DNA from 2 places in the Halomonas sp. HAL1 genome. Region 2 is predicted to be linked to the other one. Evidence: predicted binding sites of a transcription regulator. Region 2 holds the regulator's gene; the other holds the start of a gene.
The links. Region 2 encodes PhoB, which activates phosphate uptake and scavenging genes when phosphate is short. Its sites were predicted from a motif close to TGTCATANNNNTGTCANA; they were not measured.
Positions count from the first base shown of each region.

Region 1: the regulator PhoB is predicted to act here: its motif matches at 2,436-2,453, upstream of Q3Y66_RS13030 (DUF6482 family protein).

Region 1 is NZ_CP130610.1:2,774,425-2,782,444, forward strand. Features, by position in the region: gene Q3Y66_RS13020 (cryptochrome/photolyase family protein) at 3-1,589, shown strand; gene Q3Y66_RS13025 (thiol-disulfide oxidoreductase DCC family protein) at 1,599-1,997, shown strand; gene Q3Y66_RS13030 (DUF6482 family protein) at 2,035-2,337, opposite strand; gene Q3Y66_RS13035 (hypothetical protein) at 2,581-2,874, opposite strand; gene dnaB (replicative DNA helicase) at 2,997-4,385, opposite strand; gene rplI (50S ribosomal protein L9) at 4,688-5,134, opposite strand; gene Q3Y66_RS13050 (hypothetical protein) at 5,150-6,001, opposite strand; gene rpsR (30S ribosomal protein S18) at 6,014-6,241, opposite strand; gene rpsF (30S ribosomal protein S6) at 6,275-6,652, opposite strand; gene rlmB (23S rRNA (guanosine(2251)-2'-O)-methyltransferase RlmB) at 6,889-7,674, opposite strand; gene rnr (ribonuclease R) at 7,677-8,020, opposite strand, start outside.
Region 2 is NZ_CP130610.1:4,143,579-4,151,598, forward strand. Features, by position in the region: gene Q3Y66_RS19265 (copper chaperone PCu(A)C) at 1-8, shown strand, start outside; gene Q3Y66_RS19270 (hypothetical protein) at 90-419, opposite strand; gene Q3Y66_RS19275 (hypothetical protein) at 1,099-1,401, opposite strand; gene Q3Y66_RS19280 (IS30 family transposase) at 1,810-2,829, opposite strand; gene Q3Y66_RS19285 (hypothetical protein) at 3,200-3,514, opposite strand; gene phoR (phosphate regulon sensor histidine kinase PhoR) at 3,825-5,111, opposite strand; gene phoB (phosphate regulon transcriptional regulator PhoB) at 5,114-5,803, opposite strand; gene ubiA (4-hydroxybenzoate octaprenyltransferase) at 5,911-6,804, opposite strand; gene Q3Y66_RS19305 (chorismate lyase) at 6,840-7,463, opposite strand; gene Q3Y66_RS19310 (NAD(P)/FAD-dependent oxidoreductase) at 7,502-8,020, shown strand, end outside.

The DNA of each region.
Region 1 (8,020 bases), 1.4 Mb from region 2:
TCATGTCTAAGCCTCTGCTTCTAGTACTCGGCGACCAGCTCTCTTTTTCACTCACAACGCTGCAAGAAGCCCCCACCAATGCGGTCGTTGCTCTGTGCGAAGTCGCTGAAGAAGCACGCTATGTGCCTCATCATATTCACAAAATCGCCCTTTTTTTGGCCGCCATGCGTCACTTTGCCCAGGCACTGCGTGATAAGGGTTTCCAAGTCCATTACAGCGCCCTGGATGATGCCGATAATTGCCACTCCCTCATTGAGGAAGCCGAGCGTATAGCCGCACAGTATGGCTGCGACGAGATACGCGTTGCGCGGCCTGGAGAGTGGCGGCTGTGGAAGACGATGCACCAGCGTGAAGACGCCACGATTCCCTGGCGGCTTCTTGAAGATGAGCGTTTTTTTACGACGCCCAGCGATTTTAGCCAGTGGGCAAGTGGCCGCAAACAGTTAAGACTTGAGTATTTTTACCGTGAACAGCGCAAGCGGACCGGATTCCTGATGGAGGGCGATGAGCCTGCTGGCGGCAAGTGGAATTTTGATCACGATAATCGCCAGCCCATCAAGTCAGCGCTTGAGTTTCCTGAGCTGCCACAACACCGCCAAGACAAGCTTACCCAAGACGCTCTGGCCGATGCGGAACGCCACTTTAGTGATCATATGGGCACACTGACGAACTTTAACCTTCCGGTGACCCGTAAGCAGGCATTAGTGGATCTTAAGCACTTTATGCAGCATGGATTGGCTCAGTTTGGCCGCTATCAGGATGCCATCAGCGATTCCGCACCCTATTTGTATCACTCGCGACTCTCTGCCGCGATGAACATCGGCCTACTGTCTCCTCATGAGGTTTGCGAAGCCGCAGAGCAGTGTTATTACACCGGTGAAGCCCCGATTAATGCGGTTGAAGGATTTATCCGTCAAATTCTTGGCTGGCGCGAATACGTGCGCGGGCTCTACTGGACACAGATGCCCAGCTACAAAAGCGCCAACCCACTAGGCTTTAAGCGCGAACTACCAGCCTTTTATTGGGACGCAGACACCGATATGCGGTGCCTAAATCGCGCCGTTCAAATGACCATCGACAATAGCTACGCCCATCATATTCAACGGCTAATGGTCACTGGCAACTTTGCCCTCCTCTGTGGCGTCAAACCGGAAGCTCTGTGCGATTGGTACTTAGCGGTTTATGCCGATGCCAGCGAGTGGGTGGAACTGCCTAATACCTTGGGCATGGTACTCCATGCCGATGGTGGCTTAATGGGCTCCAAGCCCTACTGTGCCTCGGGTAAATATATCGACAAAATGTCAGATCACTGCCAGCACTGCCGCTACTCGCCAAAACAGGTCATCGGCCCCAACGCCTGCCCTTTCAATAGCCTTTACTGGCATTTCCTTGAAGCCAATGCGGAGCGATTAAATAAAAACCCACGCATGAAGCTAATCTACGGCTCCCTGAGGCGCATGACCGATGAGAAGCGTGAAGCTATTCGCCAGCAGGCTGAAAACTTTTTATCACAACTGGAGACATCACCAGGCTACGGGCAATCCTGCCACACGGCAGGCTATGCAATATCCACAACCGAACGCCAATAAGGAATAACAATGAGCCGCTACTCACCACTGAAGGCATCGCTCCCTGTTACGCTGTTTCATGACGGCCACTGCCCTTTTTGTCAGCAAGAAGTGGCATGGCTTAAAAAGCATCGTCACCAGGAACGCATCGCACTGGTAGATATCCAGGCCAGTGACTTTAACGCTCAGGCGTACGGGCAGGAATTTAATGCGATGATGGGCCAACTTCATCTACAAGATAGCCAAGGAGAGTGGTATATCGGGATGGATGCCAGCCGTGCCCTCTATGCAGTGTTGGGCTACCGGCGGCTGGTGAAGATTTCATGCTTACCGGGTGTACGCGGCGTGATGAATGCCGGTTACCGTTATTTTGCCCGTCGTCGAATACGAATCGGGCGGTGGTGGGAAAAGCGTAAAGCTAAGAGTTAACGATTTATACGTGAAGCGTTTGGGTTAGCGCGTAAACTTAAAATACTAACGGCATACGCGATGTAAGCGGCTCGCTGTAATGAGCGTCACGACCAATTACTTCATCGTGAGGCACGTGCTGTACTAAGTAAGCGCGGTGAATGCCAGCCCGTTTGAGTTCCATATAGGCATCATCCAGCGAGCGAAATAGCATTGGCTTAGAACGCTGCATCAGCATATGGCGCTCGCCTTCAACATCTTCCAGCTCAACCTGATAAAAACGGCTACCCGAATGGGTAATCACGCGAATTTCAAAGTTGTCGTGGCTGGCGACAAACTGCTTAAGATCCTTCAGTTCCATGGTTCCCTCCTGTTATTTGTCTATGTCATCAAGTATGCCATCAGATATGGCATCAGGGCACAGCATGACTGCACCCTATGACGTTCCTGTTGCCCTGTTGTTGCAGTGTTGTGACATCCATTAAAAGATAGACTCACAATAGTGGGTTATTCAACAACTGATTTCTTAACCACTAATTTTCAACTACATTCGAGGGCAATAGCGCAAGAGAGTTCCTGACCGAAGCGTCAAGAAGTCGTTATTTTACTGGTATTCAGAAGGGTCGATGGCTTTGCCAAGTGAATTACGGTCAATCCAGTTGCCGCCTTTGGTCTCTTTGTAGCGAAACACGACCTTATCCCCCACCTTAACGGGCAGCTCTCCATCTTCGGTTTGATAGCTATACTTTTCCCCCTCCACGACCAAATGGTAGCGATAAAGGTCTGGCATACCTAACCATTCTTTGAAAGGCCCTTCACGCTCCAGTGCTTCAAGCTCACCGCGACCTTCTAGCTTAGGAAGACGCTGCCGATTACCGCGCCGAAATCCACCTGCCATTTGCTACTCCCGTTTATTTGCATATCATGGGTGGGGCATTATACGAGCTCGCTCCCCATCCTCAAGTGACTCATCACAAAGCTGGCTTTGAAACCGGTCTTCCCAAACCAGCCTGTAAAAACCTAGTCGCCGAATGCTTGACCGTAGCTATCCGGGGCCAAATCCTCGAAGCGGGTATATTTACCGATAAACGCCATGTGAACGGTGCCGATCGGGCCGTTACGCTGCTTACCAATAATTAACTCCGCGATACCTTGGTTATCGGGGTTATCTGGATTATAGACTTCATCGCGATAAACGAAGGCAATGACGTCCGCGTCCTGCTCAATGGCGCCCGACTCACGCAAATCCGACATGACTGGCCGTTTATTCGGACGCTGCTCCAACGAGCGGTTCAACTGGGAAAGTGCCACGACTGGACAATTAAACTCTTTCGCCAAGCCCTTCAACGAGCGCGAGATTTCAGAAATTTCACCGGTACGGTTTTCATTGAAGCCGGGGATCTGCATTAACTGAAGGTAATCGATCATCACCAGTGCAATATTGCCATGCTCACGCACCACCCGACGCAACCGTGAGCGCATCTCATTTGGCGATAAGGCCGCGGTATCATCGATAAACAGCTGTTTGTCTTTGAGCAGATTGACGGCGGAGGTTAAGCGCGGCCAATCCTCATCTTCCAACTGCCCGGTACGTACGCGGGTTTGGTCAATCCTACCCAGCGATGAGAGCATCCTCAGCATCAGGGATTCGGCGGGCATCTCCATAGAGAAGACCATGACCGGCTTGTCGCTGGAAATAACCGCATGCTCAACCAGGTTCATCGCGAAGGTGGTTTTACCCATGGAGGGACGACCTGCAATCACCACCATATCCGACGGTTGGAGACCAGTGGTCATCTCATCCAAGTCACGGAAACCGGTGGAAAGCCCGGTCATTTCACCTTTCAGGTTAAACAGCTCATCAATGCGATCAACGGCTTTGGTCAGCAAATCGCTCATACCGATAGGACCGCCGGTTTTAGGACGCTCCTCGGCAATCTGGAACACTAACCGTTCCGCTTCATTGAGCAATTCATCCGCCGGACGCCCTTGAGGGGAAAAAGCGCTATCGGCGATTTGGTTAGCAGCCCGGATCAATTTACGCAGCGTTGCCCGCTCACGCACGATATCGGCGTAGGCGCGAATATTACTGGCAGAGGGCGTGTTACGCGCAAGCTCGGCTAAAAACGCTAACCCACCGACCGTATCCAAGTGATCCCGCGCTTCCAGCGCTTCGGAAAGCGTTACCACGTCCAATGGCTGACCGGATTCAGCCAGATGAATCATCACGTTGAACACTAAACGGTGCTCATAACGGTAGAAATCATCCGCCACCAAGCGCTCTGAGACGTTATCCCAGGCTTGGTTATCCAGCATTAGCCCGCCTAATACCGACTGCTCCGCCTCCAGAGAGTGCGGCGGCAGTTTTAGCGCTGCCGTTTCTTTATCAGCAGAAGGCTGGTCCTGCATAGCGAGCTCCTTTAAATACTACAGCGTAGCCAATAATGAAGAGGGGTATCTTAGCCGGAGCGAGGACGTTCGACCACCGACATCACAGCCAATCTAGACATTGTCTGAAAAACGCCAAACCGTAATAGACCAGGCGGATTTATGACACTATCCAGCACTACCGTCTTGCAGCACAGGCGTCAGAAATAACAAAAGGCGCGGGTTTCCCCGCGCCTTTTGAGGCGTTCGTGCCAGTACAGTGAGTGACCAAGCACTAAATACTTACTTGGCACTTATCTCGTACTTAAGTAGCACTTACTTAATTACTCTGCAACTACTACTACACGTACAGTCGTATTCACTTCAGCGTGCAAGTGAATAGCAATGTCGTATTCGCCAGTTTGGCGAATCGGCCCTGTCGGCATACGCACTTCGCTCTTGGCAATATCGATGCCAGCAGAGGAAATGGCGTCAGCCAGGTCACGCGGACCAATAGAACCGAACAGCTTGCCTTCGTCGCCTGCTTTGGAAACCAAAGACAGCTCGATGTCGTTTAGCTGCTCAGCGCGCACTTCGGCTTCTGCCTTGCGCTCAGCGGCTTGCGCTTCGAGCTCAGCACGCTGTGCTTCAAACGCTTCGATGTTGTCTTTGGTGGCCGGTACGGCTAAGCCGTAAGGCACCAAGTAGTTACGACCATAACCAGGCTTCACGGTGACTTTGTCACCCAGGCCGCCCAGCTTACCAATGTTGTCGAGCAGAATGACTTCCATCTCGTAAACCTCTTGTCAGTTGCTGCGGGCAAGGCGTGCGCGAACGTTCGCGAATGTATCAATCAGCCCCAACAGCAGCACAATGAGAATCGTGGGCCAGGTCGTGATTAGCAGCACATAAAATGCTACCAGCCACAGCCCGTTCATCCCCTTTATTCCAATAAACCCATGCACTAACGCAACGCCAGCTACCAACAGCGGAATCCAACCAAGCATCGCCAGCGCGTGTGCGCCCAGCAGCATGCCTATCACTCCAATGACGACCAATACGGCCAGCTCTTTGGGTGTTAAGCGTAGTGCATGAAACTCTTCGCGAAAGCCACCTGGGTTATACAACCCAGCTTGCCAACTACGCGCAAGCGCTAAACACACTATTGCTGCCAACAGTACGACGAGCCCAGTCACCCCACCCACCACTAACGCGGCGATGGTTTGGGTATCGTAGCCCTGATTGGCGAATTCCGTGAGCATGCGGTCCACTTCTTCTGAACCTTCCCGCAACTGCTCAAGCATTAACTCTGTGCCGCCTGGTGGGCTGAAGATGCCAAGCTGAACCATGACAGCGGCGACCAACGTCCCCACAATCAACGTTTCACCCCAACGCATCCTCTCGCGCAGGATAACGGCCATCAGCGTTACCAGCAGTATGCTAGCAAGCGGAATGACGTCTCCCTGTGCCCACCACCAGCCAGCCGGCAGTGCTGCAGCGATAATGACTGGCAGCGCAGGTGCAAAACCTTTGCGTAGCGTCATCAACGCGGCGATGGCTGCCCCTAACCAGAACAGCCAAGGCACTAGCGTTGCCAGGGCCGCCCCGCCTGCTGCGTAAGGCGTGCCCCGCATTAGCCATCGGGCTAGTGCCAGCATCACGTTAAACGCTTACTGGTGGCTATCGGAGTAGGGCAGCAGTGCCAGATAACGCGAGCGCTTGATAGCAGTCGCCAACTGACGCTGATAGCGTGCTTTGGTGCCGGTAATACGGCTTGGAACGATCTTGCCGGTTTCGGTGATGTAAGCCTTCAGCGTGTCCAGATCTTTGTAATCGATCTGCTTGATGCCTTCAGCGGTGAAGCGGCAAAACTTACGGCGACGGAAAAAACGTGCCATGGACTAGCTCCTTAAAACGTGCAGTGAATAAAATCAGGCAGTTTCTTCTTCTTCAGCGCGCGGTTTTTCTTCGCGACGCGGACGTTTTTCTTCTGCCGGCTTCATCATCGGGGAAGCTTCAGTAACAGCTTCTTTGCAGCGAACAACCAGGCTGCGGATAATGGCGTCGTTGTAACGGAAGATATTCTCGATTTCATCGAGAGTTTCGCCGTTACATTCGACATTCATCAGCACGTAGTGGGCTTTGTGGATCTTGTTGATCGGGTAAGCCAAGTGACGACGACCCCAATCTTCTAGACGGTGCACAGTGCCGCTGTTTTCAGTAACGATGCTGGTGTAGCGCTCAACCATCGCCGGCACCTGCTCGCTTTGATCCGGGTGGACCATAAACACGATTTCGTAATGACGCATAGGATCTCCTTGCGGTTTGACAGCTTCCGTTGTGTGCTACTGCTAAAGGCAGTAAACGACGACAAGGAAGCAAGGAGTTAACTGAAGTGCTCCGCCACCGCATTAAACGGCTACCGGGGCATCAAACAGAACTTTTATTTCAACAACTGTTTTTTAACGACAGTTTCAATTACTAATTCTCACAGCTAACGCCCGCTTGCAGACAAACGGGCGCGTGTATCTTAGTAGTACGGCGGTTAACTTGCAAGCTGGCGCTGTCGGACAGCTTCAAACAAGCAGATACCGGTAGCTACTGACACATTGAGGCTAGAAACCTCTCCGGCCATGGGCAGCTTGGCAAGGTTATCGCACGCTTCGCGCGTTAACCGCCGCATGCCCTTGCCTTCTGCTCCCATTACCAGGGCAGTAGGCCCCGTCATATCAATATCAAAGATGCTAGCCTCAGCCTCACCTGCCGTACCGGTTATCCAGACACCGGCATCTTTTAGCTTGGCAAGCGTACGCGCCAAATTCGTCACTTGATAAACCGGCACCACCTCGGCGGCACCACAGGCAACTTTGCGCACGGTGGCATTGAGCGGTGCGGCCTTGTCCTTCGCCACGATCACCCCGTGCGCACCGGCGGCATCCGCGCTGCGCAGGCAGGCACCGAAGTTATGCACATCCGTCACGCCATCCAAAATCAGCAACAGTGGCGGTGTATTCGAGGGCCAAGCACGCAGCTTAAGCCAGAGCGACTCTTCGCCCTCGGGAGTTAGCGGCGGACAAAACGCGACTACCCCTTGGTGGGCAGCCCCCTGAGTTAGCTGATCAAGCAAATCGCGGGGTTGCTCTTTCACACGAGCGCCATGCGACTGAGCGTGGGCGACCAACTCTTTCAAGCGGCTCCCCGCCCCCTGCTGCACCCACAATTCACGGGGTGCCTCACCTCTATCTAGCAGGCTTTGCAGTGCATGAACGCCATAAACCTGATCTAGCCCATCAGGGGTCTTGGGACCCCGCCGTGAAGACGCTGACTTCATGCTCAGCCCTTATTCGGTGATGGTTTGCGTGGGCCGTTCCGTGTGCGGCGTGGGCCGCGACGCGTAGTGGGCTTCTCGCTACTGGATGGTTTGTCACCAGCCGCTTTGGCACTATTTCCTTTAACACCAGCGCTTTTAGCACCAGCGCCCCCTTCCCCACCGCGGCTCTTACGCGGCTGGCGGCGTGGGCGGGGTTTTTCATCCCCCAGGCCGAAGTCAATCTTACGATCGTCCATATCGACCCGCGCCACTTGAACGGTAAGGCCATCGCCCAAGCGGTAAGTGGTGCCGGTACGCTCACCTTTCAGGCGGTGCTTCTCAGCTTCATAGTGATAGTAATCCGAAG
Region 2 (8,020 bases):
ATCACTGAAAGCTATTTTGTGCTCAAGATAAACTACAAAGCCCCGCTTAAGCGGGGCTTTGTATGTTAGCCGCTACATTCGAATACTCATTACCAGTCAGTGCTATCACCCTCTTCCCGAGTCAAGTCTTCCGGGCTGATATTGGCCCCACGGGGGTTGCTCCCGTTGCTCTCAGGTGCATCCGATGCCCTGCTAGAGGGAGAAAAATCAAGGCTATCACCATCATCACGCGTTAAGTCACGGGTAGCAGGTTGCCGGGTATTGCCAGAAGACGTACGTGGTTTATCGATCACATCCTGCCCAGCTGAGCGATCTTTGTTCAGTTCAATGGATGAGTGCGCCATTGCCAATGGGCTAGCGATTAAGCCAAAGGAAATACCTGCAACTGCTGCTTTTTTACCCATTTCTTTCAACAACATGACGTTCTCCTGATTATCACCAAATACCACTCATGATTCATAAGAGCGGCTATTACTTCTTTACTGTTACAAGTGCTTGTTAGGCCTTGTATGAAAACTGCCCACGTTCGACGAACTATTCGTACAAGCCCTCTACTTGTTGCTACCAAAGCACGCATCGTACCAAAACAATAAGTTAAAATATTAATTTATAAAAAACCAATAGCTTGAAAAAAAGCACACAATTAAAACTCTCGCAATCTATTTTTGTCAAAAATACTTGTGCAATAATTGCGTATGTGACTTCTGTTACAGAAGCAACTGAAGCACACAGCACAACAAGTTACGAAAATTTGTTCACTGTAACGGCATTCATACTGTGTGAAGCAGCAGGGAGAGACAATATCTACCACAACAGCACGTAGTATCTTGAAGCGGATAACCGAAAACAAATTTCGATATACCAGAAAAGCTAGACCCCGCATAAGCGGGGTCTAAGGACACAATATCTGGACAATAACTAACGCTAGCTTCCTTTCCTTTTGCGGGACTCCAGCCTTGGAATTTAACCCTGACCAGCGTTTTGATTGTCGTTTGATTCATTCCTTGAATCGACCTATATCCCTATCGGTGTGACACGCTTCTGCGTGGTTAACTCACACCTCAATCGTAATACATTCCGCTTAATTGCAAACTTTTGTTACCAAGCGTTTCCATCGCCTACGTCATGCGTCAAATCTTTAGCGGTATATTCTGCTTGAACACTAGTACGCTGGGACTCTGCCTTAATAACATTAGGGCGATCACCTACGTCGTACATCAAATCAGATGGGGTAAAATCTGCTTGTTCATGTGTGTGCTGTGATTGAGCCTGAATTGGTTCATCATTAACAGACAGATCTTGATTAGCTTTGATGGAAAAATTTGCGAATGCAACTGGGCTCGCCAGCAAACCGAATGCAAGTCCTACAACAGCTGATTTTTTAACAAGGACGTTAAACATAGTTAATTACTCCAAATGACTGCTTAATACCGCTGAAGTGAAGAAAGAAGGGCCTGCTGGCTTGCTTCTCTCTGCGGTGACCTCACTGCCCTGATAAAGCACATACAGTGCCAACTTCTACTAAATTTAATAAAATTAAACAAAAACAATTACTTATTTATTATTGTTTGCGCACAATATTAAGCCACTAAAAACAAAACCGCGCAAAATACATGTGCACAAATGACACATGCGCAAAATTGTCTGTGCCTTTATGGCACACTTATCCTCAAACGCTAATGTTAGAAATTACTTTTAAAGCTAACCTCATCGCGCCGGTCTACGTTATCGAGTAATAGACTACTCATGGATGAAAGGGTCGAGAATAGCTCTCGATATGCACGGTGGATGCAGTCTCTGAGTGCAACGCTACTTAATGAATGGCTGGTGGGCTTTCTTGGTGTTCGCCAATATTTCGCCCAGCACTTCAACTGGGCACCTGAAGTCAAAGCGCTTTCGAGGCCGCATATTCAGCTGTAATGCAATGGCATCAAGTTCCTCTTGGGTGTGGTGCGACAGATCCGTCCCTTTCGGTAAATACTGCCGTATCAAGCCATTGATGTTTTCATTGCTACCGCGTTGCCATGGGCTGTGAGGGTCACAAAAGTAGATTGCAACACCCGTTGCTTGGGTAATCTGTGCATGCTTCGCCATTTCTCGGCCTTGGTCATACGTCATGCTCTTGCGTGCGGCTAGTGGCATTCGGTTGAGTGCTGCGCTAAATCCCTCAACAGCTGAGGTCGCTGTGGCGTCATGTAATTTGGCGAGGATGACGTAGCCACTGCTGAGTTCAACTAACGTGCCGACGGCAGAGGCATTGTTCTTACCTTTGATTAAATCGCCCTCCCAGTGGCCTGGCATTTCGCGCTTCTCTATCTCCGGTGGACGAAGGTGAATGCTCACCATGTCGGGTATTTGGCCACGGCGATCGACCTGACCACGGCGAGGCTTACGGGTCGATTTGCCTTGGCGCAGGCAGTGAATCAACTCTTTCTTAAGCTGGCCCACAGGCAAGGCGTAAATGGCGTTGTAGACCGTCTCACGGCAGACGTAAGCATCTTCAAAACTGGGCGTCATCATGCGTTTGAGCTTGCCTGCTATTTGTTCTGGAGACAAGCGGTTGCGAAGCATATGAATGACCAGCTCAAAGCGTTCACTCCCCAACAGCAGCTTACGTTTTGGGCGACAAACCATGCGTCGAGCGCAGCGGTGCGTCTGCGCACTATGAGCACAGTAGGCACCTGACTGAGTTTGGTTGCGCCGTACTTCACGGCTGAGGGTAGACGGAGAACGCCTCAACATGTGAGCAATCTGGCGGAGCCTCATGCCTTGCCTGAGGCTTACCTGTATGGTGGCACGTTCTTCGATGCTGAGTTCTGAATAGGACATAAATCCAACACCTTACTAAAATTCTTAGGTGTTGCACTCAGTTTCTGCGGCCAAGCACTCAAAAAGGTAGGTAGGTAGGTAGGTAGGTAGGTAGGTAGGTAAAAATAGCGAAATGCCCACAAAAAGCAGGCAGAAAAAAATTAGACCCCGACTGGCGAGGCCCGATATCAGAATAGACTATAGGTAATAACTAACGTTAGCTTCCACTCCTTGTGCGGGACTCCAACCTTGGAATTAACCCTGACTAACGTTTGATTTCCTAGTGATTCATCCTTGAACCTGAAAAGCATCCTTGCCTTTGTAACATCCTGTCAATCACCCTTTCATCCGTTGAAAGGACATTCTTTGATATCTAAATGATAATTAACAATTAGCTACCGCTGTTTTCTTCTACAAGCTCATCGTCGTCATACTCAGCATCATCTGAGTGACCGCTTGACTGAGGATCCATGTCGCTGGCTTCATCACCTTCGTCATGGGTTAAATCATTAGTCATGTCTTTGGTATTATGACCGTCTGAACTATCAGTACCTTGGGGATCCATTGGTTGCTCTTCAGCTGTAATTCCCTGATTTTCATCAATAGCTGAATTTTCATCTGTTTGAGCAAATGCTAACGGGCTTGCCATCAAACCAAAAGATACACCTAAAATGCCAGCTTTCTTGAGTAAATCCTTGGACATCATATTCCACCTCCGATCGCTGTTTATTACCGCTTGGTTAAGAAAGAAGGGCTTATTATAAAAGCCAGCATTTCCTGCGGTCGTCTTCCTTATCTTTAACAATGCAGCGGGCATGCCAAATGCCAAAAAACAGGATAAAGCAATTAAAAATCAATGTATTAATTAAAACAAGCCAAGCTGTAGCGTTCTGTTAAAATAGAAATACCAAGCTTAAAAGCTGTGTAAAAATGGCACATGAGTAAACTCTTACCAACCTTACATGCCAATATTACACACCTTTACAGGTATGGTGCGAGAGGTCGCTTACGGAGCCCTATACAAGACGTGAAGCGGGAAATGAGCAGCGAAAAAGCGCCCCTTTACCCGGGTGGGATTCAATCTGTAATTGCGCATCGTGGCGTAATAGTACGTGCTTAACGATCGCCAAGCCTAAGCCCGTGCCGCCAGTTGCGGTGCTACGGCCTTTATCGACACGGTAAAAACGTTCGGTTAGTCGGGGAATATGGACGGGATCGATGCCTTCACCATTGTCTTCCACATCAATACAGCCGCCGCCAGTCGCGCTAGCTTTCCAGCGTAAGGTGATGTGGCTACCTGCTGGCGTATAGCGAACGGCATTGAAGGCGAGGTTAGAGATGGCGCTACGAATCTCCTGTTCACTACCCAGCAGGCGTGCATCGCTTTCAAGCGCGACAGTAATGGTATGACGCTGATTCGACAGCGCCAGCGCATCATCACAGATGCTTTGTAGCAAAGGCCCTAGCGACAGCGGATGGTGATCTTTCCCCCCCTGGTCGATTTCTAACCGAGAGAGCAGCAATAGATCATTGACCAGGTTTTGCATTCGCTGCGTCTGTTCCTGCATCTGGTTGATGCTTTTGCCCAAACGCGGAGGCAACTGGTCAGCAATATCGCTGTAGGTTTCCAGATAGCCGGAAAGGACGGTTAGCGGCGTGCGCAGCTCGTGAGAGACGTTGGCAACAAAGTCGCGCCGCATCTGTTCCAGGCGATGCAAGCGCGTGATATCCCGGGCCATTACCAGCCGTTCATCGTCACCGTACAGGGTAATTTGATACTGCAGGATTCGACGCTCGTCAATCGGCGATGTCAGCGTTAGCGGCTCGCCATACTCCCGCGCATTGAAGTAGCGGATGAAACTTGGCTCGCGCAGTAGGTTGGTAATGTGCTGACCACGATCATGGGCAGTTTGTAGCCCTAGCATGTTCGTTGCAGCGCTGTTCCACCACTCTAGATCACCGTGGCGGTCGAGCATGACCACACTGTCACGCATCGCTTCAGACGACTCTTGAATACGGGCCAAGGTAGCACGCAGCCGACTTTGCGTTATACGCTGGCTTTTCTGATAGCGGTATAAACGATCAAACAATTCACCCCACATACCGTGAGCGGCAGGCGGCTCATCGTGAGGATGTAGGGTTAGCCATAAATAAAGTTCGCGTAGCTGCCGCAAGTGATAAAACAGACATACTGCAAGCCCTGCCGCAAGCCCTAGCCCTGCTGAGCCCAATAACCAGCCTAAACAAGTACCCAGTGTGGCCAGCCACGCTAGACGCCACAGTTCACGGCTCCATAGGCGCACATTTACACCCGTGCAGAGAAACGGTATCCGGTACCCCGAACCGTTTGAATCAGGTTTTGATGCACATCGCCCAGCGCTTTTCGTAAGCGTCGAATATGCACATCGACCGTACGCTCTTCGACATACACATTACCACCCCATACTTGGTCAAGCAGTTGGCTACGTGTGTAAGCGCGCTCTTGATGGGTCATAAAAAACTGCAGCAGACGATACTCGGTCGGACCCATTTCCAACGCTTTACCGTGAGCGCTTACCCGGTGGCTTACCGGATCAAGCAACAGGCCATTAATCTCAATCGGGTCCTCAACGCCACGCGGTGTCGCACGACGCAGCACCGCTTTCAGCCGTGCCACCAATTCGCGTGGAGAAAAAGGCTTGGTGATGTAATCATCGGCACCGGCTTCAAGCCCTTGGATCTTATTATCCTCTTCGCCTTTAGCGGTCAGCATAATAATCGGGATCTCGGCGGTAGCTTCTTCGCGCTTCAAACGCCTAGCCAGCTCAATACCGCTGGTGCCAGGCATCATCCAGTCAAGCAGCAATAAATCAGGTTGGTGGTCAACCACCATGGCATGAGCATCCTGGGCGTTATCTGCTTCGAGCACACGGTAGTCAGCCATTTCCAGCGCTACCGCGATCATCTCGCGAATCGACGATTCATCATCGACAATCAGAACGGTTTTGGCGGTCATACCAGAGCCTCACGGTGTGCAAAAAAGCCAGTTCAAAGAAAAACAGTTCAATGACATGTCAGTGACGATAACACCATGACTTGATGACAGTTACATGACAATGGCAGTTACTGACCCGCCGCAGGCCACCAACTTAGCGCAATACCAGTAAAAATCAGCAGCCCCGACCAGTGATTATTCAGAAACGCCTGGAAACAGGGATCCCGCTCCTGATAACGAATTAAGCGCTGCTGATGCAGGAAAGTTGCCGCCATTGCAGCGAGCCCTAGCCAAAAGAACCCACCTAACCCGACCCGCCAGCCTACCCATGCCAGCAACCCCAGGGTGGCTACCTGGAGTAGGCCGATTATCAGGCGATCCGCGTCGCCAAACAGCACGGCTGTCGATTTAATGCCAATTTTTAAATCATCGTCGCGATCGACCATGGCGTATTGCGTGTCGTATGCCACCGTCCATAGCACGTTTGCACAGAAAAGCAGCCATGCTTCCAACGGCACATGGCCCAGCACGGCGCCAAAGGCCATTGGAATTGCCCATGAGAATGCCGCCCCCAGCACCACCTGGGGAAAATGGGTATAACGCTTCATGAACGGGTAAATAACTGCCAGAAATACCCCGCCCAGCGAGAGCAGCACCGTAAACCAATTAGTCAGTAGCACCAGAATAAACGCTGCGGCCACCAAACCAATAAACAGCAATTGAGCCTCGGTTTCGCTGATTCGACCTGTGGCGAGCGGGCGATGCTTAGTGCGTTTCACATGGCCATCGAAATGGCGATCTGCATAATCGTTCACCACGCAGCCAGCCGCGCGCATGACGTAAACACCGGCCACAAAAATCAGCAGCACATCACGGCCGGGTACCCCTTCAGCGGCAATCCACAGCGCCCAAAGCGTCGGCCACATCAACAGCCAAGTGCCAATGGGTCGATCCAAACGCATCAGCTGTATAAAATCTGCCACGCGAGCCCATCCCTTCGGCCGCAACAGTGAACGATCCATGCTTACCTCACGAAAAATAAGATGCAGGCGCTAGCCTAGCGCGATGGCAGATCAAGGTCATCCGCCATCGCACGCAAAAAATACTCCTGCACCAATAACGACAGCCCACCGTGATTACCGCCGTGATAAAACACTGAACGTCGGCCCCAGGTACAGTCACTTTCGATACCGTTCATACGAGCAAATAAGGAGGATTGGGTAGTGGCCTCAAGCGGCCCGCGAATTAAACCTGGCTGACGAAATAACCAACTGCCTAGCGAGCGCTCACCTAACCCTTCCAAACGCTGGCCCTTTAACTGAGTAAGCGGGGCGACGGAGCGCGCCACCACCCACGGCGTTTCATCCAAGCACAGCGCGACTTCACGCAGCCATGCATAGCGTTTGGGAGCAATGCCCAACGCCCGTGCCTCATCCGCTCGCGGCCAGCCTACGCCCTGGCGTAGCAGTCGAACGCGAAACTGCTTTTCACCTCCTGCGGCTATTAAGCGGGCGGTTAATGAGTCGGTTGAGGCAACCCACTGCCACCAGGAAGTACTCATGGCAGGTCGCGCCGCATCAACGGGCCGCCAGCGCGAAAAGTGAGGAGTTTGCCGAAAAGCTGCAGGCGTCACCAAGTTCTCCAGGGCAATAAACGGGTCGGCTAGTGTAACATGCAGCACTAACAGGCTTTTGTTTCAGCGACTTTTTTGGTGTCTGCATGCCCACCTCACAACCAGAGCTCTCTTCATCCCACGCTGCGCTGGTCATTATTGGCACGGGAATGGCCGGGATTGGCTTAGCCCGGGCACTGCGCCGTCTCGGTGACCAGCGGTCAATCACGTTGATTAGTGCTGACAGCGGTGACGATTACAGCAAACCGTTACTCTCCACCGGCTTCGCTAAAGGCCTAGCGCCCAACAAACTGGCCCAGCGAAACGCTGCCGAGCTGGGCGATGAGTTAAACGCCCGCATCATTACCCACACCCCCGTGGCGGCACTGGATGTGGATAACCGGACACTGCTTCTCGACGCTGGACAAGCGCCCAACTATGAAAAACTAAGCTCTTCAAAACTAAGCTACGAAACACTGGTATTAGCCACCGGCGCTGCCCCCAGGATGCCGTTCAGCATCGACCCCAGCGTAGCCCCACGCTGCTTCACCATTAATGACCTAGACGACTACCGACGCTTTCATCAGGCGTTAGGCCAAGGCTCAGCAAGGGTGGCGATTGTTGGC